One region of the Candidatus Nitrosoglobus terrae genome, then DNA from elsewhere that is predicted to be linked to it. Evidence: predicted binding sites of a transcription regulator. Region 1 holds the regulator's gene; each other region holds the start of a gene.
The links. The regulator sigma-54, encoded in region 1, starts transcription at its own class of promoters, with help from an activator protein. The targets are predictions, from matches to a motif close to TGGCANGNTNCNTGCTT.

Region 1 (7,938 bases):
TACTTCTCTACCAATTATCAGGCGCTTATATGGCTCATTATCCCGATAACGACACTATAGATATCACTGCACCTCACATGTTGTTTTATCATCAGGTTGCAACTCCCAGCTGGGATGTTATTGCTGAGCGGGGGCTGACTAATAGCAATGGTGATGAAATTTATCTTCTGGGTAAAGTAATTATCCATCAACTTAAGGACAGCTCCCAAACCAGCCACATGAAGATATTAACTCGAGATGTACGAGTTGAGCCTGCTGCAAAATATGCTGAGACTCAGCAGCCAGCTACTTTATTAGATAATTATGGAAGAACTGATGGTATAGGCGCCAGAATCTACTTTAAAGAGGAGCGTGTAGAAATTTTATCTCAAGTTAGAGGAGACTATGCCGCAGCAGATAAGCCTTAGATTAATAATTTTTTGGCTTATTACCCAAAATCTAGCTTATGAAACTGCTTTAGCTTTCTCTAACGATTCAGGGCAACCCATTCATATTGAAGCTGATCGAGGGGAGCTAGACAACCGCAAACAGGTTGCTATTTATTATGGTAACGTACACCTTACCCAAGACAATTTACGTATTGACTCCGATACGCTTACTATTTTTTATACTCCAGAGAAAAAAATCAAGAAAGCCATTGCGGAAGGTCAGCCTGCTTGGTATCGGCAGCAATCTAATGATGATAGTGAAGATATGCGAGCTAAAGCCCTCAAAATAGAATACCATGCCGATAATGCCACTATCTATCTCTTCCAAAAAGCCCATGTTTGGCAAGGTACAAACGAGTTTACTGGAGATCGGATTGTATATGATACAGAGCACCGTATTGTCAGAGGCCAAGGCTCTAAAGCTGGATCTGGGCGTGTACACGTTACTATCCGCCCTGATGAAGTCGAACCCTCACCCAATAATTCTAACTCTACTCCTAAAAACTCAGATTCTACACCATCTCTAGCAGCTCCTCCTAAAAATCAGGTAGCCGATAATCAGCAGCTTAAAAGCGGAGAAGATCAAGGCCGTACCACAGATTGGCTGGCTTTATACGATAGCGCTAATATTAAGAGTAACCAAATAATACTTCTCCAGCCACGTACTCAAGTCACCATTATTAATCGCAAAGATGAGTGGCTCCATATCACTACGCTCATAAAAGGTGAGCTGCTAGAAGGCTGGGTCGAAAAGAAGTTTATTCGGTTACCTGAATCAAATACAGATTCTATATCCTCCTCTCCCATCCCTATAGAATCTTCTAAAAATCAGGTAGTTAAAAATCAAAAATCTGAAAGCAGGCAGGCTCAAAATCGTACCACAGATTGGCTAAATTTATACGCTAGCACTGATATTAAAAGTAACAAGGTAGCCCGTCTTCAGCCCCAGACCCAAGTCACTATTATAGATCGCAAGGATGAATGGCTCTATATCACTGCTCTTGTAGAAGGCGAGCTACTGGAAGGTTGGGCTGAGAAAAAATTTATTCAATTACCCGAAACAAGTATGAATTCTACGCACCCCTCTCCCATCCCTATAGAATCTTCTAAAAATCAGATAGTTAAAAATCAAAAAATTGAGATCGGACAAGATCGGGGTCGCACTGCAGATTGGCTAAGTTTATACGCTAGCGCTAATATTAAAAGTAACAAGGTAGCCCTTCTTCAGCCCCATACCCAAATCACCATTATAGATCGCAAAGGAGCCTGGATCTATCTCACTGCCCTCGTAGAAGGCGAGCTACTGGAAGGTTGGGCCGAAGGGAGATTTATTCAACTACTAGAGTCCAGTCAGCCGAAATAATTACATTATCCATGAGCAGACTATCAGCAGATCATCTCGCCAAGCGCTATCAATCTCGATGGGTTGTTAAAGATGTCTCTCTAGAGCTTTTAAGCGGTGAAGTTGTGGGATTATTAGGCCCAAATGGTGCAGGTAAAACGACCTGTTTTTATATGTTAGTGGGATTAATTCCATCTGATAAAGGGCTAATTTCCCTAGATCACCATGACATTACTCACTACCCTATTCATCGTCGCGCTCGTCTAGGAATCAGCTACCTTCCCCAAGAAGCTTCAGTTTTTCGTAAGCTAACCGCCGCTGACAATATTGCTGCTATAGCTGAAACTAGATCCGATCTGACAAAGCCTCAGCGCAAGGATTTAGTCGACAGTTTACTACATGAATTAAATATTATGCATGTAAAAGATACCCTAGGCATGAGTCTCTCAGGCGGGGAACGTCGACGAGTTGAGATCGCTCGTGCACTGGCAGTAGATCCACAGTTTATATTATTAGATGAGCCTTTTGCTGGCGTTGATCCTATCTCAGTACTTGATATCCAAGGTATTATTCGGCACCTCATAGCCCGCGGCATTGGCGTTTTAATTACTGATCATAATGTTCGAGAAACTCTCGGGATCTGCAAACATGCCTATATTGTTAATGCAGGGGAGGTCATTGCTAAAGGCGAGCCTCAGGAAATTCTTAATAATGAGCGGGTAAAAGAAGTTTATTTAGGATATAATTTTTATCTTTAGCTGCCTTTGTGGCACATTTATTGCTTAATATTATAGCTAATCTTGCCATAACAACAGATTTTCCAAACATGAAAACTTCTCTTCAGTTACACTTGGGGCAGCAGCTCACCATGACCCCCCAAATGCAGCAAGCAATCCGCCTGCTGCAGCTCTCCTCCCTAGAGCTACAAACTGAGATTCAGCAAACGCTAGAATCTAACCCATTACTAGAGCAAATTGAAAGCGAGGAGGATCAGGAATATTTACCCAGCCATGCTTTACAAAAAGAGTGTAATTCTGACAATAACGAATTAAACTCCTCTCTAAAAGAGGAAATTATCCCTGAAGATTTACTCTTGGATTCCAGCTGGAGCGATACTTATGATAGCGTATTGTTACTCACTTCCTCCGAGCAGGAGATCTTATCAGACTTAGCTCACCAAAAAAATAATGAAGAAACCTTGCAAGAATATCTGCTTGGGCAAGCCTATTTATCTTTTACTGATAAAAAAGATTTTACTATTGCAGCTAGCATTATTGATGCTATTAATGATGAGGGATATTTATGCGATTCTCTCACAGAAATAATGCAAGATTTACAAAAAAATATAGTGATTGATCCTAATGATGTCAAAGTAGTGCTACACCGCATACAAAATTTTGATCCCCCAGGTATTGGAGCAAGTAACCTAAGTGAATGCCTACTACTACAACTCAAGCGCTACCCACCTGATACTCTCTGGTTAGAAGACGCTAAAAAACTGATTTCTCACCACCTAGAGGCACTTAGTAAACGAGATTACGCCCAAATAATGCGGGGAATGAAATTATCCGAACAGGATCTACTCGCGACTATTCGCTTAATTCAAACGCTTAACCCTCGTCCAGGAAATAAAATACAAGCCAATAGAGTAGAATATATAGTACCTGATATCTATGTTACTAAACGTGGTAATGGCCGCTGGGAAGTTGAGCTTAATCCTGACATAGTACCCACCCTCAGAGTGAATAATTATTATGCTAATCTTATTAAACGCGCGGATAGTAGTTTCACTAACAGCTACCTTAAAAACCAGCTCCAAGAAGCCCGTTGGTTTTTAAAAAGCCTGCATAATCGTAATGAAACGCTACTTAAGACCGCTTGCTGCATTATCGATCGTCAGCAAGCATTCTTAGAATATGGCGATAAAGCTATGCAACCTTTAGTTTTACATGATATCGCTAAGGCAATTTCTATGCATGAATCAACTATCTCTCGCGTGACTACTAACAAGTACATATATACCCCCCAAGGAATTTATGAGCTGAAGCATTTCTTCTCTAACCACGTGGCTTCACAAAATGGTAAGGAATGTTCTGCAACAGCTATTCGCGCAATCATTAAAAAACTCATTGCAGTAGAAGATCCCCGCAACCCCCTAAGCGATGACAAAATTGCGCAAAACCTAGCTAAGCAAGGAATTAAAGTAGCGCGGCGTACTATTGCTAAATATCGAGAGTTCCTAAATATATCCACCTCTCATGAGCGAAAACGTTTAATCTAACCTGCTATAAACAATAGGAGTAGTTATGCAAATAAATATTACTGGTCACCATATCGAAGTCACTCAAGCGTTACGTCATTACGTAGAAAATAAATGCCAGCGCTTAGAGCGTCACTTCGATCAATTGTCTAGTATTCATGTAGTACTTAGCGTTGAAAAAACAAGGAAAAAGGCTGAAGCAACCTTGCACCTTGGAGGGGTTAGCGTGTTTGCTTCATCTGAAGATGAGGATATGTATGCGGCTATAGATAATCTAGTTGATAAATTACACCGACAGACTAAAAAACAACGAGATAAACTCAACGATCATCATCGTAGTGAGGGGATAGAAGAAAAAAATAAATAAAGAATTATACAGAAAGCACATGCGAGTTACCGAGATCCTAGTTCCTCAAAAAATTGCTATTGGCGCTACTGCCAGCAGCAAGAAGCGAGTATTAGAGCAACTTAGCGAGTTACTGGCGCACGGTGCAGATGACGTAGACTCAAAAGAAATCTTTGAACGTTTACTTGCTAGGGAACGTCTTGGAAGTACTAGCCTTGGGAAAGGAGTCGCTATTCCCCATGCCCGTATAAGTAGTAGTCAATACCCTTTAGTTGCATTTATGCGTCTAGAACAAGGAATTGATTTTGATGCCATAGATCAGCAGCCAATAGACCTATTTTTTGCCTTACTCGTCCCTGAAGAGTCAACAGAAACTCACTTACAACTACTCTCCCAATTAGCAGCAATATTTCGTAACCATAAGCTACGGGACCATTTACGAGATGCTAAAGATCCAAATACTTTGCTAGAAGCCCTGAAAAAATGGGAACAAACCACAACAGTCAATAACATTATTAATCATTAAGCGAGCTCATACGAAATGGATTCCCCTAGCCAAAGCAGCGCAATAGGCCATGGGGTACTGCTAGTGATTTTTAACTTAGGAGTCCTATTAACTGGAGAAAGCGGTATTGGCAAAAGTAGTTTAGCTTTAGAGTTAATTAGACGAGGGCACCATCTAATTGCTGATGACACTCCCATTTTTCATCGCGAAGGATCTACTAAACTAATAGGCAGCTGTCCTTATATATTACAGGATTTTTTAGCAGTACCCGGCCTAGGAGTCATCAATATCCGCGCTATTTATGGCGATCAAGCTATTATTGATCATCACCCACTTGATTTCGTTATTCGCCTTATTCCTAATAAGTATATTGAGCCACTAACCCGTAGCTTAGGCCAATGGGAGCAATTAGGCATTAAAATGACTGAGCTTACCTTACCTTTAGCAGGAAATATTCCACAGGCAACCATGATAGAAACAGCTGTTCAAGATTATCAGCTACGGTTGAAAAACTATGATGCCTTACTTGAGCTACAAAAGCGACAAAATAAATCTATCTAATGCTTACTGCTAGGTTAAGAAAAAGATAACAGTTTTTATAATATTCTATTTTGTATACATACATTATTCATAGATGAACTTCGCTTAAAATAAAACTAGTGTAGATCCAATGAGATTGATTATCATTAGCGGGGTATCAGGATCAGGAAAAAGCATCGCTCTTCATGCTTTAGAAGATCAGGGTTATTACTGTATTGATAACCTCCCTATCGATCTTCTCCCCCATTTTGCCCAGAAAATGCAAGGAAGTACTAATCGACTGCGAGCTGCTGTTGGTATCGATGTGCGTAATCTCTCCCAAGAATTAAAACAATTTCCTCAGATTCTAAAGGAAATTGAAAGCACAGGAATTGAGTGTCGTATTATCTTCTTGGATGCTAATGATGCAACACTCCTTAAACGTTTCAGTGAAACCCGTCGTAAGCACCCATTCGGTCATATCCCTCTAGCAGAGGCAATTCGCCATGAACGAAACTTACTAGAAGCTATTTCTGAGAAAGCTAACCTTAGGATAGACACCACGTGCACTACAGTGCACCAGCTACGAGATTTAATTAGCGAACGAATTGGCAATAGCGCCTCTACAGAGATGTCAGTATTATTTCAATCCTTTGGCTATAAGCATGGAGTTCCTTTAGATGCTGATTTTGTGTTCGATGTCCGCTGCCTACCTAATCCTCATTGGGAACCCCATTTACGCCCCTTGACGGGGCGCGATCCAGAAGTTATTTCCTATCTTGAGCGCCATAAGATCGTCGCCAATATGAAACAAGATTTAATTATATTTTTACAACACTGGCTACAACATTTTCAAAATACCAATCGCAGCTATTTAACTGTTGCTATTGGCTGTACAGGAGGACAACATCGTTCTGTTTATTTAGTAGAGCAGCTTACAGCTCATTTCCGCTTCCTTCACGACCAAGTGCTTTGCCGTCATCGAGAGTTATCATGACTGTCGGCGTACTTATCATTACCCACGACAATATTGGTCCGTCTTTACTAAATATCGCCAACGATATACTAGGGAGCTGTCCTTTGCAGCTTAAGGTATTACACGTTACCCGAGCATCTCATCTAGAATTCTTGCAAGCACAAGCACAAGTATTGATAAATAGCTTAGATACAGGCCATGGGGTCTTGATTTTAACAGACATGTATGGCTCTACACCTAGTAATATTGCCTGCAATGCAGCTGATAAAAAACACGCTCAAGTAGTATCAGGTCTTAACCTGCCCATGCTAATACGGGTACTTAATTATTCACGCCTAAGCCTTAATGAGCTAACAGAAAAAGCAATCAGCGGTGGACGTGAAGGAGTCCATATCTGCCTGACTACGATAGAGAAACATAATGATACGCGGTGAGGTCATTATTCTAAATAAATTAGGGTTACACGCCCGGGCTGCGGCCAAATTCGTTACTCTAGCTTCACAGTTTACCAGTGAGATACGAATCCAGCATAAAACAAAAGAGGCTAATGGTAAAAGTATCATGGGGATAATGATGCTTGCAGCTTCCCAAGGATCTCACTTATGTATCACAGCCTCAGGATCCGATGAGATAGCAGCACTACAACAATTAGAAGCCTTAATTAATGAGCGCTTCGGGGAGCATGAATGAGCATTAGAGCCAATACCTCTCTCAGGACTAGAATATGACCTTAGCATTACATGGTATTGGAATCTCACGAGGCATTGGTATTGGTAAACCGCACATACTTGCACGAGATCAGCCCGAGACTAATAAACGTATATTAGCGCCAAACCTCATCGAAGGTGAAATTCATAGATATCAAGCAGCCCTCAACACAGCTAAAGCGCAGCTACACACTATTCGAGAACAAATCCCCAGTAATGCTTCTATTGATATAGCCGCCTTTATCAATACCCACTTATTGATGCTTGAGGACAAGGCGCTTGCTACTGCCCCCATAGAGTTAATACAAACGCAACGCTGTAATGCCGAGTGGGCACTCATGCTACAGCATGATCTCCTAACAAAGATTTTTAATGAAATGGATGATCCTTATCTTCGTGCCCGCAAAAATGATATAGATCACGTTGTCAATCGTATTCTAGGAATCCTCACTAATTCAGAGATATTCCGCCATGAGGATACGGGTAACCGGCTTAAAGGTTATATTGTATTGGCTGACGATTTAACGCCCCCGGATCTTGTGTTAATGCAGCAACAGCAAATCACGGGCTTTGTTACCGAACAAGGCGGCACTAATTCCCACACTAGCATACTTGCTCGCAGTTTGGGAATCCCTGCAATTATCGGCCTGCGAGGAGCTCGGCGCTACATTCAAGATAATGAGATTATTATTATTGATGGTGAACAAGGCGTTCTTCTTGCTGGGGTTGACGGGTTTCTTATTGGTAAATTTCAAGAAATACAAGCTGCTCAACGACGCAGGTTTTCCGTCTTGGCAAAACTCAAGCGCCAACCTGCTATCACCCTTGAAGGCCAAGCTATCACTTTAGAAGCCA
Region 2 (7,938 bases), 420 kb from region 1:
CAGGCGCTAGGTTTTAGCTTTGATTATAAAATTCAAAGCCTTGCTCGTAGAACTGCTTTACTAATTTTTATTTTAGTCTCCTTACAAATAGGAATATTGTTAGGGGAGTTTTTTCTATCAGGAAATTTCGCTAGCCTCCTAAACTATAAAACTGTACTGATAGGGCAAATATCATTTGCCATTATTGGTTTAATGTTGGTAGAGCAGTTACTACGATCTGTTCCCCGAGAGAAGCGATGGGCAGTTAAATACCTATGTCTAGGTCTTGGCGGGTTATTTATTTATGATTTTTTTCTCTACACGGACGCTCTGTTATTGCAAGCAATCGATGCTGGGGTATGGTTTGCTCGTGGGTTAGTAAATGCCATAGTGGTTCCTTTTATCGCGGTTTCAGCAGCGCGTAATCTTCAATGGTCACCTGATGTTTATGTGTCTCGATGGATGGTGTTTCATACTGCTACTTTTTTAGGGGCAGGGCTATATTTATTAGCCATGGCCAGCGCTGGCTATTATGTTCGTTATTTTGGTGAATCTTGGGGAGTTTTAGCTCAAGCCGTATTTTTCTTTGCGGCTGGATTACTATTTTTATCCTTACTCTCTTCTGATCGATTAAAGGCTAAACTAAGGGTTTTTATTAGTAAGCATTTCTTTAACTATAAATATGATTATCGCGATCAATGGTTGCGCCTGATTACTTTACTGTCAGAGGATTCTTCAACTCCTCTAGGGGAACGCATTGTTCGAGCAATGGCTCAGATTGTAGAGAGTCCAGCAGGAATCTTATGGCAGCTAAAGGAAAAGCATTATGTGCCGATTTATAGTTGGAATCTTCCTTTTCCTGAAAGTATTTCGGAGTCTATGCATTCATCATTTATTTCCCTTTTATGCGAACAAGAGTGGATCATAGAAGAAGGAGCCAAAGGATCAGCGGCTCATACTGTAGCTATGCCTGCTTGGTTTGCTAACTTTAAAAATCTCTGGCTTGTTGTTCCTTTGATTCATAGGGAGCTATTGATTGGCTTTTTAGTTTTAGCCCGATCTCAGGCTGGGGTCACTTTAGGTTGGGAAGATCGGGATCTTTTGCGTACTGTTGGTAGGCAAGTTGCTAGCCATTTAGCCTATCAAGAAGCTGCCAAGCAGTTGGCTGAAGCTCAACAATTTGCTGCTTTTCATCGTTTTTCTGCTTATGTGATCCACGATCTAAAAAACCTAATTGCCCAGCTATCTTTATTGGTAAGTAATGCTAGCCATCATAAGCATAATCCAAAGTTTATTGATGATGCACTACAAACTATTGAGCATGCGGTTAAACGTATGCAACGGCTTATGAGTCAGCTTCGTAGCGCAGGTAAGAGTGAGCAGCAGGAGCATTTTGATTTAGGAATGTTAGCCCAAGAGCTGGTGATTCGTTACGCTGCTCGCCAGCCATTGCCAGAGCTAGAGGAGGAAGGGGGGATTATTTTTAATATACATGCTAATAGAGATCGATTCGGTGCTGTTTTAGGGCATTTGATTCAGAATAGCCAAGAAGCTACGTCTGCTGAAGGACGGGTTATTTTGCGAATAAAGGATAAAAAAGAATGGATTCAAATAGAAATTGAAGATACTGGCCAGGGTATGGATTCCGCATTTATTCGGGAGCGCTTATTTCGTCCCTTTGATAGTACTAAGGGGCTGACAGGTATGGGTATTGGTGTTTTTGAGACCCGGGAATATATTCACACCATTGGAGGAGAAATGGAGGTTCATAGCACCCTAGGTAAAGGAACCTGTTTTATATTGAAAGTGCCTAAAAGTAAAATAGAGAAAAGCCAGATAACAGATCTGAAAAAGGCGGTTTCATGAGCGATAAAAAAAATCTTTTGATTGTGGAAGATGATCTTGGATTGCAGAAGCAATTGCAATGGTCATTTTCCGATTATGAAATTGCAACGGCGGAAGATCGTCAAGGAGCTATTGCGCTAGTGCGTCGCCATGAGCTACCGGTAGTGACTTTAGATCTTGGTTTGCCACCAGATCCTGGTGGGGTTAGTGAGGGTATGGCAACCTTACGAGAAATTTTAACTATTGCGCCTTATACCAAAATTATTGTTATTACTGGGAACGATAGCCGAGAGCATGCAGTGCGGGCAGTAGGCGCGGGTGCCTATGATTTTTATTCAAAGCCTATTGATCCAAGCACGCTTAAGCTCATCATTGATAGAGCTTATCAGCTTTATGGGCTAGAGATGGAAAATCGGTGTTTGCGGGCCGATCGGTTTCCTTTAGAGGGGATTATTGCGGTTAGTCCCGAGATGATGAAAGTCTGCCATACGGTTGAGAAAATTGCCCCTACAGATGTGACTGCGCTTATTTTAGGTGAAAGTGGTACTGGGAAAGAGGTCATTGCTCGATCTTTACATAAAATGAGTCATCGCAATAATCAGGCTTTTTTAGCTATTAATTGCGCTGCTATTCCAGAAAATCTCTTAGAGAGCGAGCTATTTGGTTACGAAAAAGGCGCTTTTACCGGCGCTGTTCGACAAAACCGCGGTAAGATTGAATATGCTGATAAGGGAACGTTATTTTTAGATGAAATTGGAGATTTACCCCAAGGTCTACAAGCTAAACTGTTGCGATTCTTACAGGAGCGAGTCATTGAACGAGTAGGGGGGCGGGAGGAGATTCCAGTAAATGCTCGCGTTATTTGCGCAACCAATCAGAATCTGGAAAAGCTTATTAGCCTAGACCAATTTCGAGAAGATCTTTATTATCGAATCTCTGAAATTACTATTACCCTTCCGCCTTTACGAAAGCGCTTAGGTGATGCGGTAGCTATTGCTCGGGTTTTACTTGATCGCTTTGCACAAACTTATAGTAAAGCGATTAGAGGTTTTACCGATGATGCTGTGACCGCCATTGAGCGATATTCTTGGCCTGGTAATGTGCGGGAGCTTGAGAATTGCATCAAACGGGTTGTTGTAATGGCAGAGGGTAGCCGTATTACGGCGAAAGATTTGGGTTTATCCATTTCAGTAGAGCAGGAAAATTTATCATTGAATTTACGCCAAATACGGGAGCATAGTGAGCGTGAGGCCCTATCCCGAGCGGTGGCTATTGTAAATGGCAATTTATCAAGGGCTGCTGAGTTGCTTGGAATCACCCGCCCTACATTATATGCATTACTGGATAAATATGAGATGCGTAGCTAAAGAAGCATAGTAGCTATCTTAGGTTATAGATAATTGGAATATTCACTAAGTTATACAAGTATTGGGAAACTAAGCTCACTGATTTAGAGTAATACAATGCTCTTATCTCTTCTTATCCAGTTTTATAAAAATTTAGAAAATAGGCTATTGTAATTATTATTACCCAGCGTTTTGGGTAAATTTAGCTTAAAGCCATACTTTTTACAGGCGCTTTACTATGGTTAAAAAACAGCTCAGATAAGCTGGGTTTAATTCCATGTTCCTCTGATTCTGATAGCACGTTATGGATAGAATCAGGCCATAAGGCACCGTTGCTGGTTAAGATGTTCCAAGCTTCGGAGCACTCTTGGTAGGTATGTGCCAATAAGATTTTTAAATTATTTAAACATGGATAGCGCTTGCCCCGATGCTCAATGACGGGATGAATAGGGGTAAGTTGAAATGCAAAGCGATTTAAAACTCTGATGAGTGCTGGTGTGGCAAGTGAATACCAGTGAGTAATTCCATGCTTATAGCTCAATTTCATTGCAGCCGCCAGCAGCTCTAAGGTCAGGTGGGAGTGAAGTAAGCGACTCCAATAAGTCTGATTGTCGGTTAATTTTCTAATATGCCCTATCAGTTTTGGAAGCGTATCTATAATCTGCTGTTTAGCGTTTTTTGAGATTGCAAGCCTAGAAATTTCTGCGGGTGAATAGACTGTTGAATTTCTTAAATGCTTTAAGGCGGCTTTACGTAGGGTAGTGCAGTGAAGTTCGAGGGGCAATTGATAGCGAGAATTAGAAGGATTAGGGAGTACTAGTCGAGCAGTTGCAATAGATTCGCCCGTATTTCTATGGCGGATCAGGATATGTAAAGCATGCTCATCAAATATATCCCTTTCTTTTTGGCGATAGACACGATTAGCCTCCTCAAAAGGATTTTCAAGGCAATACACCTGATAGCGTAAAGTATACACCTCATTTAATAGATGAGGTGAGCTATTGGCTTCTAGTACCTCAAAATGCTGTAAAAAAAATCTATGGATACGGGATAATTCTAGGTTACTATTAGCTGTTTGCTGAAAGCTGCGCGGATGATAAGTGGAAATATGCATGATTTTTCTCTCTCACCTGATGAATTATAAGATGCTTAAAATCCTGATTATTCAAACTAGAGCAGCTTAATAGGCTACTCATAGTGGATAACTAGGATTCATCGGTTTTCTTAAATTAAACTAGAAATGCACTGTGCTTCGGCTATGGTTTAAGTGCAAAGACAGGGATAATTCTTTGAAAAGACAGAATCTAGTAGAGGAGAATATCTATAGGGTTGGCTATATTTTTTAGTTGATATTGTTAACAAGACGTATTTCCTTTTACAGTTAGTTATACAAATCTAAATGTAACTTCTCTATCGTGATATCTATATGAATAAATAAGAAAGCATCGCCACCTGAATTGATACAGGCTGCTATTAATCGCTGTTTTGTTTGGGCAGGGTACTTGTTTAATACTCAAACCTTCAAAATCATTTAATTACCTTTCTCATAGTTGAGCCTTACTAAAACCAGCTAATAGTGGCTGCTAGAAAGCAGCTGCCGATTTTATCTTAATCTGCAAAGCCAGATAGGTCTCTAATTTTCAAGTGCATAGTAACATAAATAGGGTGGGATATCTGCGGTATGTGTCAAAAAATTTTATATTATTTTTTGAGTAGCCATAGGTAGGTTTATTTTTTATTTTTATGTTTTAAAACAATAGTTTAAATACAAATATTCTGCTGTAAAATTACTTTCTTACTCTATTTGCAGGGTTTTAACTGTCATGTTTCTTTACATATTAGGATTAAATAAAATCATTAGAATTTTCTATTATTTATATCTTATTGTTTTATCATTAAAATTTAATATTGGCCTATCTATTGCATAAGTATTATTACCTTTCATTTTCCGAGGATTGAATACCATGAATGCAATGAGCTTTAAAACTAAACTTATTCTTGTCCTTGCCAACGCTTTTTTATGGGCTAATGTGAGCTGGGCTATTCCTTCTATCCCCAAAGGCGGCTCTTTTACAGTTTCAACTATTTATGAAGGAACAGCGGCTACCGATGGCAAGGGACCTGTTACACAGATGGGTGATATGCTTGAGGGCGTAGGGTATGTAAATGCCATTAATGACGTTAATGGTAATACGGTGTGGCAGTCTGGTGATGGTGGCGAATTTCTGAATATAACCTTTGATAGCTTTAGGACTGATACTATAAGCGGAACAACTGCGCCTATTGAAATTTTGTTTACGGGTGGTGCGCTTAATATCTATACTTCTAATAGCCGTATTAAGCCAACGGGTAGCTTTAGTCAGGATCAGAGCACTATCACAGGTACTTCAACAGGCCTCTTTTTAAGTGCTGTTGGCGCTCCTATTGGGGGTTTGGTGGGTAGCAACGGTACCCAAGACGTTGTCTTGCAATCTTTTATCAATAGTGGATCACTGCAAAAAATTACAGCAGGTTCTGGCTCGGGATTTTTACAGGCGACTGGCGGTAGCCAGCTGGGCAATGTAGGTAATAACCCTATTTCTTTAGGGAGTATCTTTAATAGTGGCGCAACTAATGGTTATGCGGTCAGTGGTAGCTTGACTCTGAAAACTGTACCTGAGCCTAGCTCATTAGCGGTATTAGGCATTGGTTTGCTTGGGCTAGCGGCTTCTTCATCAGTGCGTCGTAAAAAAGCATAACGCCAGCTCGTAACATACGTAAGCTTTTATCTTACTAATATAAAGCCCTACTAAGCTTAGCTTAGTGGGGCTTTGCTTTACGTAGCTTAGCCTGCAAGATCATTTTTTTGATCCGTTGTAGTGGCCCCTTCATTCCCCATCTAAGCTGGTGTTTTTTATAGATGTGAAGTAAAGCGTCATATTGAATGACAGTAGGCACCGCTACCGGTTTTACCTTGGATAAGAGCAGGTTACACACTTGGGTCGCAATCACGCCAGCAATTATAAAAGGGGCGGGGGAAACAGAGGGTAACTGGTGGTTGTCGATATCAAGCCCAGCTTGATCGAGGTATCGAAACATATAGGCTTTAGGGGCAAGCCCAGCGATGAATGCTGCCGATAACTCAAACTCACTGTCATGAGGGTTAAAGTTGAAATACTCTTCAAACCCCATTCCGGTTGGATCAAAGCACAGTAACGTAAAACCAAAACCCAGCGGAGGGGAGGTCAATACCCATAAGCCTTTCTTTTTGGCTGCAGCATAAAGAAGAAATCGTTCCTTAAAGCAATAGAAATCCAGTGAATCAACCACAATATCCACCTCCTCAAGAAACAACTCTATATTGCCAGAGTGGATACCACTGTCAAAAATTTTTACACATGCATCGGGGTTAATATCCTGCACGATATTTTGAGCTACAGTGGTTTTTTGCTCCCCCAGCGTTTTCATAGTGGCCCCATACTGGCGATTAAAGTTTTTCAGCTCATATTCATCCAGATCGGCAAGATTAAAGCGCCCTATTCCAAGTCGGCTCAGTGCCGCTAATTGAGCACCCCCAGTGCCTCCTAATCCAGCAATCGCTACTCGGCTTTGCTTAAGTTTTTGCTGTTCACTGAGGCTAATAAACCCTCGGTTTCTCATAAAAGCGGTATCATAATCAAAATTTGTCATGAGCTTTACCTATTCAATATTTTTGCTTTATTTCTTACCTATCAGTATTACATGATTAAGTGGGAGTTGATCATGCTTTTCGATAATTGAGAAACCAGATGCTTTAAGCCATTTTTCATAATCAGCTTTTGAATAGAGCATCCCTTCACCGGTTGCAATTGCTTGAAAATAGGGTGATCCGAGGGCAGTACTGATGGGACCACTATCATCGTCAGCGCCCATCATGTTAAAAATAATGACACTCCCGCCTTTAGGCAGGGCTTCGTAGGTTCTTTTCAATAAGGCTAAATTTGTTTGAGGCGACCAGATGGTGAAGATATGGGCATATAGAACCGCATCTATATTCTCTGGAAAAGGATCATAGAGGAAATTACCTGGCCATGTTTTTATACGTTCTGATAAGTTTTCTTTTTCAATATGCTGTGTAGCTATTTTACACACTGATTCAGAGTCAAAAATGCTGACCTTTATTTTGGGGTAGTGTTTACAGAGTGAAATCCCATTTGTGCCATCCCCCCCCCCGCCAGCATCCACGATATGTCCTATGTTTTTTAGCGCTTCTAAATTGTGTAGACAGAAATTAGCTTGATGGGATAAAGCGCTCATAGCGTCTTGAAAGACCCTTTCTCTAAAGGGATCGCTGGCGAGGCGTTCATAAAGAGTATTGCCTTGTCCAGGAAAACGATTGAGGCCGATGTTACTGTTTTTTTTAAGGGATTCAACAAAATCAATTAACCCCTCGTAGACAATATAACGTTGCCAGCCTAAAACAGGGGCAAATGAGTTTGGTTTTTCGCTTACCAGTATTTCCTCAATTAGTGCTGCATTGGTGTATTTTTCATTATTTTTTTTGATAACCCGCAAAGCAGTTAAACCGGTGAGCAATACTCGGGTAGGTTGCGGTTCCAAATGAAGGGCATAGGAAATGTCGTCAAAAGAACTTTCCGGGGTTTTTGATAATACATCATAAAGCCCAAGCTCAACCCCTGCCCAAAGGAGCTGAAAGGCGCTATGTCCGGCGAAAATTAAGAAAAATGAGTCAAGATCTAGATCGTCCAAAGGTTGTTGAGGTGTCATTATTTTAATTCCTTATGTTGTG
Region 3 (7,938 bases), 940 kb from region 1:
ATTTGCCGACTTTCTGCATAAAATTCCCGAGTTTCGCGGCCTGCCGTATATTCCGCTTCCCAATACAGCAGATTTTTCCATTCTCCTTGGGCAGCTGCTGTTAACATACGCACCAATAAGGGGGCTTCAAAGCAGGCAATATTTAAAGAAAGTTGATCAGCTAACCAAACGCGAGCGCTCTCACTATCGCACACATCTCCTCGATCAATGGCGCTTTCCAGTCCTTGAGAATAGCTATAGGTACCAATAGGTAATTGCGGGCTAGCCAGACGTAGCAAAGCCCAGACTCTATTCATGTATCCTGATTAAAATGATGCAGCCGCGACTCATAATGAAATTCCCCCTCATCACGATGGCTATGATGATGTCCACCTCCATAAGCGCCTGCCTCTGGCTGATAAGGTGCCATAATATCAAACACTTCTACCCCAAGGCGCACTAGCATATCTCGTAAGACCTCATCGAGAGGCAACCGTAGCCAATGCTTCCCAATTTGCAAGCGTACATGGCGATTACCTAAATGATAGGCGGCCTGGGCAAGAATAAGTGGATCTTCAGTACGTACCTCCATTAATGATTCGGGCTTAGCCCGTATAGCCAACACTAGTCCCTCGGCTGTAACTAAACGATCTCCTTCAACTAAAGGGGTACCTCGCTCAATGTGAAAAGCAGCCTCACGCCCATCTAGCAAAACAAATCGCAATCGGCTACGCTCTCGCTGCTCAAAAGTAAACGCCATTTCCAGCGCTGCCGGAGTCTTGGGTGATAAACGTTGATCAAACAGTAATATAGACATGTTCTACCTCCTAAAATAGGAAATAGCGCTGGGTCATAGGCAAAATCTTTGCCGGCTCATACCATAGCAATTCCCCATCAGCGCGTACCTGATAGTTTTGTGGATCTACTTCAATATGCGGCGTAGCGCCATTATGCACCATATCGCGTTTACGTAAGCTACGGGTATTAGCAACCGCTACCAAGTGTTTTTTTAAACCTAGCTGCTCTCCAATACCTTCATCCAGTGCTGCTTTGGAAACAAAAGTCAAGCAACTTGCAGCACAGCTACCTCCGAAACTACCAAACATAGGACGATAGTGCACTGGCTGCGGAGTGGGAATAGCTGCATTAGGATCCCCCATAGGGCTAGAAACAACTACGCCCCCTTTGAGTATGAGACTAGGTTTAACCCCAAAGAAAGCGCGCCTCCACAATACCAGATCGGCCCATTTTCCTTTCTCTACTGAACCCACTTCATGGGCAATCCCATGGGTAATGGCTGGGTTAATGGTATATTTAGCAATATAGCGTTTAGCCCGAAAATTATCATTCCTTGGGCTATCTTCCGGTAAATAGCCACGCTCGTGCTTCATGACTGCCGCATTCTGCCAAGTACGGATAATCACCTCTCCCACTCGCCCCATGGCTTGGGAATCAGAGGAATACATACTCAAAGCCCCCAGATCATGGAGAATGCCTTCAGCGGCAATCGTCTCACGCCGAATCCGGCTTTCTGCAAAAGCCACATCTTCAGCAATAGCTGGATCTAGATGATGGCACACCATAAGCATGTCGAGGTGCTCATCAATAGTATTTACGGTAAAAGGAACAGTGGGGTTGGTAGAGCTAGGAAGTACATTTTGCTGGCTACAGGCTTTAATGATATCTGGGGCATGCCCTCCTCCAGCACCTTCCGTGTGATATGTATGAATAGTACGATTCTTAAAAGCAGCTAGGGTATCCTCAAAAAATCCTGACTCATTGAGGGTATCTGTATGAATAGCTACTTGGACATCAAACCGTTCGGCTACGCTTAGACAATTATCAATAGCCGCCGGTGTTGCCCCCCAGTCTTCATGAAGCTTAAGACCCAATGCCCCAGCCCGTATTTGCTCCTCAATGGGCAGAGGTAAGCTCACATTACCTTTACCCGTTAAACCGAAATTCATCGGAAAAACATCCACGGCCTGCAGCATACGCCCGAGGTGCCAAGGGCCAGGGGTACAGGTAGTCGCGCAGGTACCCGCAGCAGGACCCGTACCCCCGCCAATCATAGTAGTGATACCCGAGTTCAGTGCTTCATTTATCTGCTGCGGGGAAATAAGATGAACATGAGTATCAATTCCTCCAGCGGTGAGAATCATACCCGCCCCAGCAATCACTTCAGTGGCTGCCCCAATAAAGATATCCACATTGGGCTGAATGTCAGGATTACCCGACTTGCCAATAGCCGCAATTCTACCATTCTTAATACCTACATCCGCCTTGACAATTCCCCAGTGATCAAGAATTAAGGCGTTAACGATTACGGTATCCATCACTTCAGCAGCGAGCAGCTGACTCTGACCCATCCCATCGCGAATGACCTTACCTCCACCAAATTTAACTTCCTCTCCATAGGTAGTAAAATCACGTTCTACTTCAATCCATAGGTCAGTATCCGCTAAACGCACCCGATCCCCTACCGTTGGACCATAGAGATCAACATAATTTTGACGGGAAATTTTCATAGTGCCCCCATAATTTGGCCGCTAAAACCATAAACATGGCGACGGCCAGCGAGTGCTACTAGTTCCACAGTACGACTCTGCCCAGGCTCAAAACGCACTGCATTTCCCGCTGGGATATTTAGGCGCATCCCTCGAGCTTGCGCTCGATCAAAAGCTAAATGGTTATTGGCTTCATAAAAGTGGTAATGAGAGCCTACCTGAATAGGTCGATCGCCCGTATTCGCCACTTTAATGGTAAGTGTATTGCGGCCTGCATTAAGCTCAATTTCCTCATCTCTTAATTGCATTTCTCCAGGTATCATTTATATAGCTCCTTAGTTATTTATCAGTTACCGCTCTAAACAATAGGCTGATGAACGGTAATGAGTTTAGTGCCATCTGGAAAAAGCGCCTCTACTTGAATATCAGGAATCATTTCTGGTACTCCTTCCATGACCTCATCTCGCGTTAGCAGGGTTGTACCGTAGTGCATAAGCTCAGCAACACTGGCACCCTCTCTGGCTTTTTCTAATAGAGCAGCAGAGATGTAAGCCACTGTTTCTGGGTAATTGAGCTTCAAGCCTCGGGCGCGCCGTCGCTCGGCAACAAGGCCTGCAGTAAAAATGAGTAGCTTATCTTTCTCTCTAGGCGTAAGCTCCATAGACTCTCCTTAATTTCTTAAGTACTCCAGATACGGGGAAAATGAACTGAACGCCCTACTAAAGCGGGGCGTAACTGTCGCCACAAGGCAGTAAACCAGTGGCGTGCAGCTTCTGCCTCTAAACCGATAAACCGAACAATAATAAGCCCAGGTAGCTGCGTAATGCCGCCCCGTCCTTCAACAGGAAGATTACGACAAACCGCTAACAAATGATCACTTATCTTTCCGCTCGCAATGAGCGTACCGGCTACAGGATATCCAGCTAGACCTATGGGTGATTTAAGCAGCTGTCCACCTCCAAACAATTGCATCCGCTCACTCCAAAGGAGGCGGCCATTACACCATAAGCGAAATCGTTGACGCACAGACCCGCTATTAAAAAGTTCACTACTGGCAGGCCGCCCAAGGGCAATAATATCCCAAGTAATAAACTTGGCATTAGCAGCTAATTCAACAGTGGTATCTAAGTTAGCCTGACAGCCTGAAAAAAAAATAGATTCTTGAGGGAGCCACTCTAAAGTAGCGCCAGACTCTACGCGCAGCTTAATATTTTGATAGGATGGTAAATCAGAACGATACCATTTTCCTGCCCCTGGATTAACTAACTGCACCATGGTATGGGGTCCAGCGTTTATCTTGATATTTAACATATCACCCCCTGCAACCCCACCAGGGGGATGCAAAAGAATATGCTGGCAAATTTCTGCCCCTTCCGGGTAGAGATGCTTTTGTACTCGCAACGGACCTTTATGGCGCCGCAAGACCGGTACAGTACGTCCTTTTATCCATTGATAATCAAGCTCAAGGTGAGCATTCCATGCAAAAGAATGCTCAATGGACATTATTTATTATTATAAGGATAGGAAGCTGTGACTTCTTCTGCCAAAAGGCAGTACCCTACTCTGTACATTTAATTACCACTCTCCTTAAGGTATATTGTAACTCTTAGATCATTCACTCTATAGCAGCAGGGTATCTCACAAAGCTTACAGCCTCACCATAAAGGAGAAATTGTGCGAAAGATACTAGGATCTTTTATTCGGTATGGATTGCTGCGTTTTAAAAATGAGTGGTTTTTATCATAGATAACGTATCAATTCAATCAAAATTAGTGCTTGACTAATCAGTAGCTAACCTCTTCATTTATCCTTCTATCTGTGACTCATTTTGATCCTCTTTTTACGACCTCTTTCACCTTTGCATTTCTGCTCGGTTTATTAAGCGCTTTACACTGTGTTGCTATGTGTGGTGCCATCATCGGCACACTAACCCTAAGTCTGCCACGGGAAGTACGAAACCATAAAAAACGGCTAGTACCTTTTATTTTTGCTTATAACATTGGCCGCATTGTAAGCTATATCACTATGGGATTAATCATGGGAGTGCTAGTAAAACTCCTAGGCACCATTAGCCATCCTGTAGTAGTGTTAATTGGAATTTCAGGACATAGCGTATTACAGGCTATTTCATCCTTTATTATGCTGGGAACAGGACTGTATATTGCCAATTGGTTTCCTCGCTTTGCCAGAGTAGATCGGTTAGGTGTACCTTTGTGGCGCAAGCTAGAGCCACTAGGGCGACAATTAATACCCGTTCGTACCTTAAAGCACGCATTTATATTTGGTACTATTTGGGGTTGGTTGCCCTGCGGCTTAGTTTATAATGCCGTTGCCGTTGCAGCTACCACGGGTAGTGGAACTCGAAGTGCTTTAACCATGCTTGTCTTTGGTATCGGTACCTTACCCGCAGTGATGAGCGCAGGCATTTTTACTATTTGGATGACTCATTTAGCCAAATTAAAGGGCTTACGCCATATCGCTGGTTTATTAATCATAACTATAGCGCTCATTAACTTATTTGCTATTTTTTCCTCTTAAGAGACTCATAATAGCCATAAAAATAAGTTAATATATACTTTAAAGATAGCCAATAGTTAAGCTGGTATTCAGGTGATAAGATGAATAGGTTTGATGCCCTTATTGGTAAAGCCCCAAGTTTTGAGTCCCTCCTACGTAGCGCCCGGATGGTAGCAGCAACAGAGGTTACCACATTGATTATCGGGGAAACAGGTACTGGCAAGGAGTTAATGGCCAAGGCTATTCATACTGAAGGCCGCCGAGTGAATAAGCCATTTATGGCTATTAATTGCGCTGCTCTCCCTGAAGGCTTAGCTGAATCAGAGCTTTTTGGCCACCGACGAGGTGCTTTCTCTGGAGCCACTCATGATCATTTAGGACGATTTCGAGCCGCTGAGAGCGGTACTGTACTCCTAGATGAAATCAATGAGCTCTCTCCAGCTATTCAAGCTAAATTGCTTCGTTTTTTAGAATCTGGAGAATGCCAAGCTGTTGGTGATACCACTACTCATCGCTGTGATGTACGTATTATTGCTGCTACTAATTGCGATCTAAATCAGCGTATACAAGAAAATCGTTTTCGACAGGATCTTTATTATCGCCTTCATGTAGTACCCTTAAAAATCCCGCCATTACGAGAGCGAAAAGAAGATATAAATTTATTTTTGAAACATTTTTGCGCCTATTTTTCACAGCAACATGGGCTTACCCCCCCGCAGTTTAGCGGAACTGCGTTACAAATCCTAAATAGCTACCATTGGCTGGGTAATGTTCGGGAGATTCGTAATTTTTGCGAGCGCATGGTAGTACTACTGCCTGGAAAAACCATTGAGTCTCAAAACTTGCCATTTGATGTTCGTGGCGAGCTTGGTTCACCTACAGCAACAGAAGCAAAACCGCTGATTCATTTGCCAGAAGCCGGCCTTGAATTAGAACAGGTAGAAATAGAACTCATTCACCAAGCTATTACGAGAGCTAAGGGAAATCGTTCTAGAGCCGCGAAGCTACTAGGTATTAGCCGAGATACTTTATGTTATCGGCTACAAAAATATGCCATCCAAGCATAAATAGCCAAAGTATAAATTCCATGTTTTATTATTCACCCACTAAAGTTAAGGTACCTATCCTTATAATCTTGTCTTCTTTAAAGACTAAAAATGATAAAATTAGGTTTTATCAGCTTATCTTTTGGAGTAAATAATGAGATTAATACTTCAGTTTAGCCTAGGTTTTCTGCTGGCTTTATTTGCTGCTTCTTCCCAAGCCAGAGAAAGTGTATGGGATAAAGTTCAAATCTCCTATTTTGGCCCTTCTAACATCACTGTATATCATGACCCTAGCTGTGGTTGCTGTAAGCAATGGATTAAGCATCTAGAGAAGCATCATTTTACTATTGAAGATATCCCCACAAATAATGTCCAATCTATTAAACAACAGTATGGGATTCCTCCTAAACTGGCCTCTTGCCACACTGCCATTATCAACGGTTATGCTATTGAAGGCCATGTTCCCGCAGATGATATCAAACAACTACTCATTAAGCAGCCTAAGGTAGTAGGCTTAACTGTTCCAGCAATGCCAAAAGGAACTCCGGGAATGGAGATGGGTGGCAAAAAAGATCCTTTCCACGTTCTTCAGTTTGATAAGGAAGGTAACATTAAAACTTTTAGTGAGTATCGAAATTATTAATCTGATCCAATACGAGAGATAGAGATAATAGTGCTGGATGTGTATTAGGGATTTTATATTACTCTTTTATTTTTACTAGATTAAGGGATCGCCCTACTTTACGGTTATTATCCTATCCATTTCGGCTTTTGCACTGTTTTGTACTGAACTCCAAGGGTTTCCGCCCTATACCTATTGGCCCTCCGAGGAGTACTTGAGCTTAGTTCAAGTGTACAGCGTAACTCTTCGGCAACTTCTTGTTCTCCTTGCGTTGGGCTTCCAATACATAATCTATTATTTATTGATAGCGTTCGAGCAAATCGGTTCTGAAAAAATTTCAGAACCGATTGCTTATACCCTTAATCTACGGTGATTAACGTAAGTGACTTACTTAAGCCAAAGCCCATTTTTGTAGATTCGTGTTACAGAATCTACGAATGTGAGATCAACCTCCACTTCCCTCGATCTAGCGTTACTGAACATTGTACTGGTCTCGATGTTTTGCTCAAACCAGACCAATACCTTCTCAACCGGCGTTAGTTCAGTTATGCCAAGCACAGCTTGTGACGGTGCAACGTAAATTGCTGTACTTATTTCTTCACCCTCAACTCCAGTGGACAATTGACTCAAACCTGGATGTATGAGGCCATAATCGTTGATCATCGTGATGCTAGTCTCTCGACCTTTTGTTGTTGGATCTCCAAACTGACCTGCACTACTGAGCGTAATCGTTTCCCCTAGGCCGATGTTAACTAATCTCGTGCTAGTTTTTACTTTCACACCCTCCTGAAATATATTGCTCCCAAAGATTTGAAACTGAGGGGTCCACGAAAAATCATTAATTTCGAAATATTTGTCATAAGATTGCCATACCACGTTGTACTCAAAGTTACCAATTTTCTTGGCGAAACATAACTTATAATTACCAGCTTTAAGAGTCTTAAAATCCTCAGGGGCGATTTCGATGTTAACTCTCTTTTCTGTTGCCTTTAAGGCCGCATTTAGGGCGCTCGCCGCACCAAGATATTCTTCATTTGTATATATGCTGCTAAGATCTGCTACCTTTTTGAATCTCGCCGTTTCGCCCCTATTCGCGCCCGCTAGGCAGTGATACAAGTCTCCGGAATGTGATTGACCTTGGATGATTTGATAGACAATGCCCTTTATGACACTCCCATCAGTAATAACCACTGTAAATTCACTAGATTCACTTATAGTACCCTCTCCATCTGCAAACCAAGTAATGTGTTTGTTAATTTTTCTATAA
Region 4 (7,938 bases), 120 kb from region 1:
GTAGGGGAAATTGTAGCCGCCGAGTCAACCTTAGATGGCGGCTACGACAGCTTAGTAGTTCTGCATACGGCTAGCCTTGAAAAAGGCGAAATCGTGCTCAACAATGAAATGAAATCAAAGCTTATATTCCAAAAACTTCCCTATGAAGTACCTCTATGAAATTCTAAGAAAAGAAAGATATAAATATCTTATCTATTATCAATTAAGCTGTTTATTCCCAGAAGCAAAGGCTTTAAATCGTAAATAATTTCGAGAAGAAACTTGAGTAGCTTTTCCCGTTTTAGGATTACGTACTTCCCGCGCATCCATGTGTTTAGAATAAAACTTACCAAAATTGCTAAGGCGCACTTCCTCTCCAGCCTTTAAACTCCCAATAACTTGTTCTTTAAATGAAGATAGGACTTTTTCAACTTGCCCTTGATCTATTCCTGCTTGTTTAGCAATACGCGTTGCTAGATCTTTATCATTTGAGGTTTGTCTTTGGCTTTTCTCAGCCTTCTCCAATTTCGCAGTCTTATGTTTATCTTTAGCAACCTGCCCTTGTTGTTTTTCAATCTTCTGTGTTTCTACCGAATCGGACTTATCGCTAGCGGCCACCACAGAGAAGGAAACTGTCATCAACATTAATAAAAAAACTTTTTTCACTTTATCTCTCCTTTTTTATAGAAGCACAGCTTAATTGTTACCTATTATTAGTTTACAGGAAGTTTGATCGCTGCTGTAAACCCATAAGAGAAAACAGAAGCGAAGTTAGCTAGCGTTCCGTTAATATTGCCATTGACGTACTCCTCCATCCCAAAACTAATCACCGGTAACCCAATATAGGTGGCAGCTACATTTCCTGCAGCACCGCTATTGTTAACAATGGCACCAGTAACAGCAGCTATCATGGTATGATCGGAGGTTAGATCTAATTGATTAAGAGTAGCGCCTAACTCTATATTCAACCCAACACTTAATCCGTTTTCTGTCCCCTAAACAAAATCACTAGTAGTATTGATTTTTGATTGTGCTAACAGATGCAAGTCATCCAAATCAAATGCCCCGCTGCCGGTAGCCACTACGTTATTGCCTACTTGCTCCAACCTAACCACATAATTGAGCCTTCACCTCTATTGGAGTCACCAATATCATGGCCATCATTCCTAACCCTAAGCTGCTTGACGAAGCCACACCGAGAGGAAAAGGAAAATTCTGTCACTAGAGTCCTTTAATTGTTATTTGTTATTTGTTATTAATTTATATAGAGCTAAATTATTATTACATTCAACTCCCTATATGATCAAATTTAAGTTAATTCTTATTATAATCTTGATAGAGGATGCATGGGCTGTAACCGTTCAACCCGCCAATAAGCAATACCAAGTACTATCAGTACTCCACAAAATAGCCATGGAATCGCGTCTTGATGTATATTTCCCCAAAGGGCAGCTATCCCTAATACGGTATTTATCACCATGATCCTTAATAGAGATCTACGGTGAGACCCCTCTGCCTGATATAATCGCTGATAGGCATGGGTGCGATGGGCAAGATACCAACGCTCTCCAACGAGGATTCGCCGTAGCAAAGTGACCGTAGCATCAAACCAAAATACCCCGTAGAGAATCATCCATAGCACAATCGGAATATTCCAATAGATTTTTCCCGCAAGCGCAAAAACTGCAACTAAAAACCCCAGAAAACCACTACCGCCATCCCCCATAAAGATTTTAGCGGGCGGCCAATTCCACACTAAAAAACCTGCTACGGTGGCTACCAGTAGCCAAGCAAAGTAGGCGTAATGATGTGCTCCTACCTCCCATAACCACCCGCCCCCGATAAGAAATATAAAACAAGCCTCTGCTCCAGCGAGGCCATCAATGCCATCCATAAAATTAAATAGATTAATAGACCACACGATGAGCAATATTAAACCTAGCCCTTTTAACCAATGAGAACTAAGTACCTTCAAGCTATCGTAGGAGGGAGGGATATGGAGTAAAAAATAGAGAGTTATTAAAGCTGCCATAAAATGCACTAAAATCCGTACTAACGGACTTAAATTATGGTGATCATCCATATAGCCAATAGCAGCTACTAAAATCGCCCCTGGAAAAAAAAGCGATATATCATCGGAAGATAACTCATCTCCCCCACTTAGCAAGATCGCTCCAAGCCATAGGACGACGAAGACTATACCCCCTCCTCTTGGGATAGGTAGCTGATGAGAAGAACGAGCGCTGGGGATATCCAGTAATCCTTTACGTGTAGCATAGCGCCGAAAATAGCCCACTAGGATTAAGGATAAAAAGAAAGATATCAGCAGTGACGCTAACAACGGAATAGCCAAAATAAATTTAGAGCAACCTAAAAAACGAGGTGATGGTGCTGAATAATAACATTATCAATTTGTCATATTTTTACACTTTAAAAACTTATTAATCCTATTAGAAACCTATTGCCCTTAAACCATTAAATTATATCCATATTTTATCTCTGAAATATCTTGATCTACCGTTCGCCAAAGCGCTAAAAAGTGTAAATATTTTTTACAACCCTCCTTTCAGACCTGCTATTATTTTAGCTAATCTATTGTATTTATTTATTTTTTATCTATGGAATAAAAATTGCTTATCTATTTAATCATACCGTATAAAAATCTTACATTTAGCTTTTACACGATAGAATTTTAAAGAAATTTACTCGCTAATTATAACAAAAGTGATGAGGCGTGAATCAACTATGGAAATTACTTTTTTGAGAAAAAATATCATTTTGAATTGTTATCATCTCCTATCTATGCAATTTCAGCGTTTTGTCCATGAAATCTCATTCATATTAACATTCACCATAGCTATATGGAGTCTAAGTGTTTCAACTGCCCAAGCAACCATCGTGTTTAATATCACCTACGACGATATGGTCAACCATACTGGCATTGGCTTTGACGATCCTATTTTTGGGGCAGAGCGTCGTAATACCCTGAATGCTGTATTTGATTACCTGAATACCGTAATTGATTCCAATGGCACCCTAGATTATGAGGTTAAAGATTCAAATAATTTGCCTAATAGCAGTAATCTGGCGGCCGGTAGCTCGCTTTATTTTCCAAGTCTCAACGGATTTCAAGATGGCCTAGCCTTTGATCATATCATGACCGGTATTGACCCCTATCCATCTTCTTATGATGGACTTGTGACGTTTAATTTTGGCAAAAATTGGAATAGCAGCCTCGATACTCCAGCTGCCAATCAATATGATCTTTACAGTGTCGCTTTGCATGAAATTACCCATGCACTAGGTTTCAGAACGTTGCTTAATGAAGCTGGGAATAGCCAAATCAGCGATAGTAACCCTGGCGTTTTTACTACTTGGGATAGCCACTTGGTGCTGGGCGATGGGGACCCACTTTTTAATTCTGCCGGAAAGTTTATCGGCTCAACCACAGATTTGGTCAGTAATGATATTTATTTTAGCGGCACAGAGGCCAATTTAGCCAATGGCGGTAAGCCAGTTCAAGTCTATGCCCCCAGCACATGGAGTGCTTCAAGCCTCGCTCATCTCGATGTAAGCAGTGATTTAATGTATCCTTTCTCTTTTAGAGGTGAAGAAAAACGACAATATAGCCCTATAGATTTAGGAATTCTCCAAGATCTAGGGTATACACTTTATTCCGATCTTACTCAAATACATGATATACCTGAACCGAGTAGCTTAGTTCTATTTATGATGGGGGGCATATTGTTGCTTTCTCTTTATTTCAGGAAATTAAGTAAACCCCCTATCCTTTTTAATAGAATCATCTAATCCAATATAATAGATCGGGACTTTAGCAGATTAATTACCATCGCCACAGACTCTTCTATATCTTGAGTACCAGTGTTCACGACTAATTCTGGTATTTCTGGGGCTTCATAGGGCGAAGAAATTCCCGTAAACTCAGGAATTTCTCCAGCCCGCGCCCGCTTATATAGCCCTTTTACATCCCGTTGCTCACATATAGCAAGGGGAGCTTGGCAATAAATTTCTAAGAAATCACCCTCAGCCACAAGATCGCGCGCCCGCTGACGATCCTGTCTAAATGGAGAAATAAAGGCTGTAAGCGCAATCACTCCTGCCTCTACAAAAAGCTTACACATCTCACCAATGCGGCGAATATTTTCGGATCGATCTTCCTTCGAAAACCCTAAATCAGCACAAAGACCATGGCGGACATTATCTCCATCAAAAACAAAGGTTCGACATCCTAGCTGTAAAAGCCGCGACTCAACTGCATGGGCTAATGTTGATTTACCAGCACCAGATAGGCCCGTAAACCATAAAATGGTACTCTTATGACCATTTAACCATTCCCGATCAGCGCGTTTAACAACAGGTTTATGCCATATAATATTACTTGAAGCCATAATATTTTATTCCATGGAGCTTACATTCAAATAGCGCTCGCTTAGTACAATATAATGCAAACATCATAGTATTGATCATAAGATTCCCAATGAATTCCTTAAACCTGCAAAATGATAATAGTCAGTCTTTTTTTACTGTAGAGATATAGGAGTAATTTTCGGTAAAATACGCTCACTTAGATAACCAAATTTTGAGTTTCAAATATAATTTACAAGCCACTAATGAGGCTATATTTAAGCTAATCACGATAAGGATAATATTATTATGCTGCTACAGCCCGTAATACTTTCAGGCGGATCAGGGACTCGCCTATGGCCCCTCTCTAGAGAGCATTTCCCTAAGCAACTCTTATCGTTAGTGGGCGCCTGTAGCATGCTTCAAGATACACTTACCCGCCTTAACGGTATTTCTTCTGATATCCCTCTTTCTCCTCCGTTGATAGTGTGTAATGAGGAGCATCGGTTTTTAGTTGCAGAGCAAATGCGGCAAATTAACGTTGTTCCTCGACAGTTGATCTTAGAACCATTTGGCCGTAATACCGCGCCTGCCCTTACGCTAGCCGCCTTTTCAACTTTAAAACTAGATGAGGATTGTATCTTGCTAGCAATGCCAGCTGATCATGTGATCACCAATATTGCCGCCTTTCAAGCCGCTGTTCAAGTAGGATATCGACTGGCTCAAGAAAATCATATCGTGGCTTTTGGTATCATCCCTGCTCGAGCTGAAGTAGGTTATGGTTATATTCAAATAGGGCAACCACTACCAAATACAATAGCTCATTTAGCCTCTGCGCCTCAAGCTTTTACCCTTAAGGCGTTTGTAGAAAAACCAGATCAGGAAACGGCGCAACATTACTTAGAATCTGCCGGCTATCTATGGAATAGCGGTATGTTCATGCTTCGAGCATCAGCGTGGATAGCAGAAATTTCAAACTATGCCCCTGAGATCGAGAAAACTTGCTATCAAGCGATATCTGAAGGGGTTCAGGATGGGGATTTTTTTCGAATCAACCGTACTGCCTTTGTATCTTGCCCTCATGATTCTATCGATTATGCGGTTATGGAAAAATTGACTGCTGAAAGCCCCGCTCACTCTCCTGCCGTTATCCCTTTAAATGCAGGTTGGTCAGATGTTGGTTCTTGGCCAAGTCTACTGGACGCTAATCCTCGAGATGAAAATGGCAATATGATACGAGGTGACGTCCTCCTTGAGGATATTCGAGACACATTAGTCCTAGCAGAACATCGGATGGTAGCTGCAATTGGTCTTAAAGATCTTATGATTATTGAGACAGCAGATGCGGTACTGGTAGTACATAAAGAGCACGCTCAGAATGTTAAAAATATCGTAACGCAACTGAAAAGAGAAGGAAGAGAGGAGCATATTAAACATCAAAAAGTGTATCGCCCTTGGGGCTATTATGAAAGTATCGATTTTGGCCATCGGTTTCAGGTTAAACGAATTATGGTAAACCCCGGAGCTTCATTATCTTTGCAAATGCATCATCACCGAGCCGAACATTGGATTGTAGTGACAGGAACAGCCCGCGTTATTCGAGATGATGAAATTATCCTTATTTCTGAAAACCAATCTACTTATATTCCCTTAGGAGTTAAGCATCGTTTAGAAAACCCTGGAAAGTTACCGCTAGAAATTATTGAAATTCAATCAGGTAGCTATTTAGCTGAAGATGATATTATCCGCTTTGATGATCACTATGGCCGTGCTGGGCAATCATATTAGCAGATGGATTCTATTTGATAATATTCACGTTTTGCTAGAAATGATTAATAAACAAAACAATGCTAGTACATTCCAGTTTGAATCTTAGCGGCATCAGACATCATGCTATAATTCCAAGGAGGATCAAAAACCAGCTCTACATTCGCAATTTCAATATTATGAATAGCTTCAACCTTCTCCTTGACATCTTGTACTAAAACTTCTCCCATACCACAGCCTGGAGCAGTTAAGGTCATCTTAATATCCGCTTGCTTTTGGCCATCCGCTAGAGAGGAGATTGAGCACTCATAAACTAATCCTAAATCTACAATGTTAATAGGAATTTCTGGGTCATAGCAGGTCTTCATCTGTTCCCATGCTAACCTTTCAATCTCTTCATCGGAAGTCCCAGCAAGCACTTGTGGGGCTTCTGTTAGCTCTAAACCTAAAGCATCGGCATCTTTACCTGCTACCCTTGCCAAGTTTCCATGAATATAAACTGTATAACTACCCCCAAGGTCTTGCGCCACGATAACCTCTGTACCTTTAGGGATAATTATTTTATCCGCCCTAGGTACCAACACTGCCTCACAATCACGACTTAGGACAATAGGGTCACGGTTATACATTCCTAAGCTCCTATTTATTCTGTTGTGACTACTTGGTTGCTATGATCTAAGGCTGTGTGCAATGTATGCCAAGCAAGGGTTGCGCACTTAACTCGCATCGGAAACTCTTTAACTCCCGCTAACACCTCTAATTTCCCTAAAGGGAGTCCACTAGTATGAGTTAAACCATCATCCGTCATCAATCGGTGAAATTTACTAAATAAGCACTCAGCCTCCTGTGCACTCTTACCTTTGATAATTTCAGTCATGAGCGATGCTGAAGCCATAGAGATAGCACAACCTTCACCTTGAAAGCTTACATCCTTAATAATCTCATCATCTATTTTAAGAAATACCGTCATCTTATCCCCGCATAGAGGATTATGCCCATCAGCCCAAAAATCAGCACTCTCCATAAGGCGAAAATTTCGTGGCCTTTTTTTATGATCCAAAATAACTTCTTGATATAAAGATCGTAAATCACTCATTATCCTAATAACTCTCTTACATGCTTAATTCCAGTAGCTAATGCATCTACTTCTGCTTTGGTATTATATAGTGCAAAGGAGGCCCTTGCTGTTGCTGGAATACCAAAGTAATCCATCACCGGCTGAGCACAATGATGGCCTGTTCGGATAGCAATCCCTTCACGGTCTAAAATGGTTCCAATATCATGGGGATGGATATCATCCAAAACAAAAGACAGTACGCCTACTTTCTCCTGAGCAGTACCGATAAAACGTAACCCTGGAATCTCAGCTAAAATCTCAGCAGCATACGCTGAAAGCTCTTGCTCATATAACGCCACATTTTCCATCCCTATTTCCTGCAGATAATCTATAGCTGTACCAAGACCAATTGCGCCAACGATATGTGGAGTTCCAGCCTCAAACTTATAAGGCAGATTGTTATAAATCGTTTTGTTAAAACTGACCGATAAAATCATATCCCCTCCACCTTGATAAGGAGGCATAATTTCTAACCACTCCCGCCTACCATAAAGCACCCCAATACCTGTAGGCCCCATCATTTTATGGCTTGAGAAGGTATAAAAATCACAATCAAGTACCTGTATATCAACCGGCATATGGGGAACCGCTTGAGCGCCATCAAGTAACACCGGTATTCCACGATTATGAGCCATTGCAACAATTTTCTGCACTGGATTAATAGTGCCTAAAGCATTAGAGACATGAGTTATAGCTACTAAAGATGTTCG

Region 2: a site for sigma-54 is predicted at 5,080-5,096, ahead of TAO_RS06370 (PEP-CTERM sorting domain-containing protein). Genes of this name have one in related genera too.
Region 3: a site for sigma-54 is predicted at 4,150-4,166, ahead of TAO_RS03990 (urease accessory protein UreD). Genes of this name have one in related genera too.
Region 4: a site for sigma-54 is predicted at 2,599-2,615, ahead of TAO_RS07770 (PEP-CTERM sorting domain-containing protein). Genes of this name have one in related genera too.

Annotation. Positions count from the first base shown of each region.
Region 1 covers NZ_AP014836.1:1,765,217-1,773,154, forward strand. Annotated here, with positions in the region: gene lptC (LPS export ABC transporter periplasmic protein LptC) at 1-407, shown strand, start outside; gene lptA (lipopolysaccharide transport periplasmic protein LptA) at 385-1,791, shown strand; gene lptB (LPS export ABC transporter ATP-binding protein) at 1,803-2,528, shown strand; gene TAO_RS08375 (RNA polymerase factor sigma-54) at 2,597-4,051, shown strand; gene hpf (ribosome hibernation-promoting factor, HPF/YfiA family) at 4,077-4,397, shown strand; gene TAO_RS08385 (PTS sugar transporter subunit IIA) at 4,417-4,902, shown strand; gene TAO_RS08390 (HPr kinase/phosphorylase-related protein) at 4,918-5,442, shown strand; gene rapZ (RNase adapter RapZ) at 5,552-6,397, shown strand; gene TAO_RS08400 (PTS sugar transporter subunit IIA) at 6,394-6,810, shown strand; gene TAO_RS08405 (HPr family phosphocarrier protein) at 6,797-7,066, shown strand; gene ptsP (phosphoenolpyruvate--protein phosphotransferase) at 7,101-7,938, shown strand, end outside.
Region 2 covers NZ_AP014836.1:1,341,146-1,349,083, reverse strand. Annotated here, with positions in the region: gene prsK (XrtA/PEP-CTERM system histidine kinase PrsK) at 1-1,845, shown strand, start outside; gene prsR (PEP-CTERM-box response regulator transcription factor) at 1,842-3,191, shown strand; gene TAO_RS06375 (PEP-CTERM/exosortase system-associated acyltransferase) at 3,373-4,284, opposite strand; gene TAO_RS06370 (PEP-CTERM sorting domain-containing protein) at 5,135-5,908, shown strand; gene TAO_RS06365 (ThiF family adenylyltransferase) at 5,970-6,839, opposite strand; gene TAO_RS06360 (methyltransferase) at 6,867-7,916, opposite strand.
Region 3 covers NZ_AP014836.1:822,297-830,234, reverse strand. Annotated here, with positions in the region: gene TAO_RS04015 (urease accessory protein UreF) at 1-296, opposite strand, end outside; gene ureE (urease accessory protein UreE) at 293-790, opposite strand; gene ureC (urease subunit alpha) at 807-2,507, opposite strand; gene TAO_RS04000 (urease subunit beta) at 2,504-2,809, opposite strand; gene ureA (urease subunit gamma) at 2,845-3,147, opposite strand; gene TAO_RS03990 (urease accessory protein UreD) at 3,165-3,989, opposite strand; gene TAO_RS03985 (sulfite exporter TauE/SafE family protein) at 4,305-5,024, shown strand; gene TAO_RS03980 (sigma-54 interaction domain-containing protein) at 5,105-6,070, shown strand; gene TAO_RS03975 (DUF411 domain-containing protein) at 6,204-6,692, shown strand; gene TAO_RS03970 (hypothetical protein) at 7,059-7,938, opposite strand, start outside.
Region 4 covers NZ_AP014836.1:1,641,437-1,649,374, forward strand. Annotated here, with positions in the region: gene ygfZ (CAF17-like 4Fe-4S cluster assembly/insertion protein YgfZ) at 1-159, shown strand, start outside; gene TAO_RS07755 (HU family DNA-binding protein) at 199-645, opposite strand; gene TAO_RS07760 (hypothetical protein) at 693-947, opposite strand; gene TAO_RS07765 (MraY family glycosyltransferase) at 1,304-2,275, opposite strand; gene TAO_RS07770 (PEP-CTERM sorting domain-containing protein) at 2,725-3,789, shown strand; gene cysC (adenylyl-sulfate kinase) at 3,786-4,388, opposite strand; gene TAO_RS07780 (mannose-1-phosphate guanylyltransferase/mannose-6-phosphate isomerase) at 4,654-6,132, shown strand; gene sufT (putative Fe-S cluster assembly protein SufT) at 6,195-6,740, opposite strand; gene sufU (Fe-S cluster assembly sulfur transfer protein SufU) at 6,755-7,207, opposite strand; gene TAO_RS07795 (cysteine desulfurase) at 7,207-7,938, opposite strand, start outside.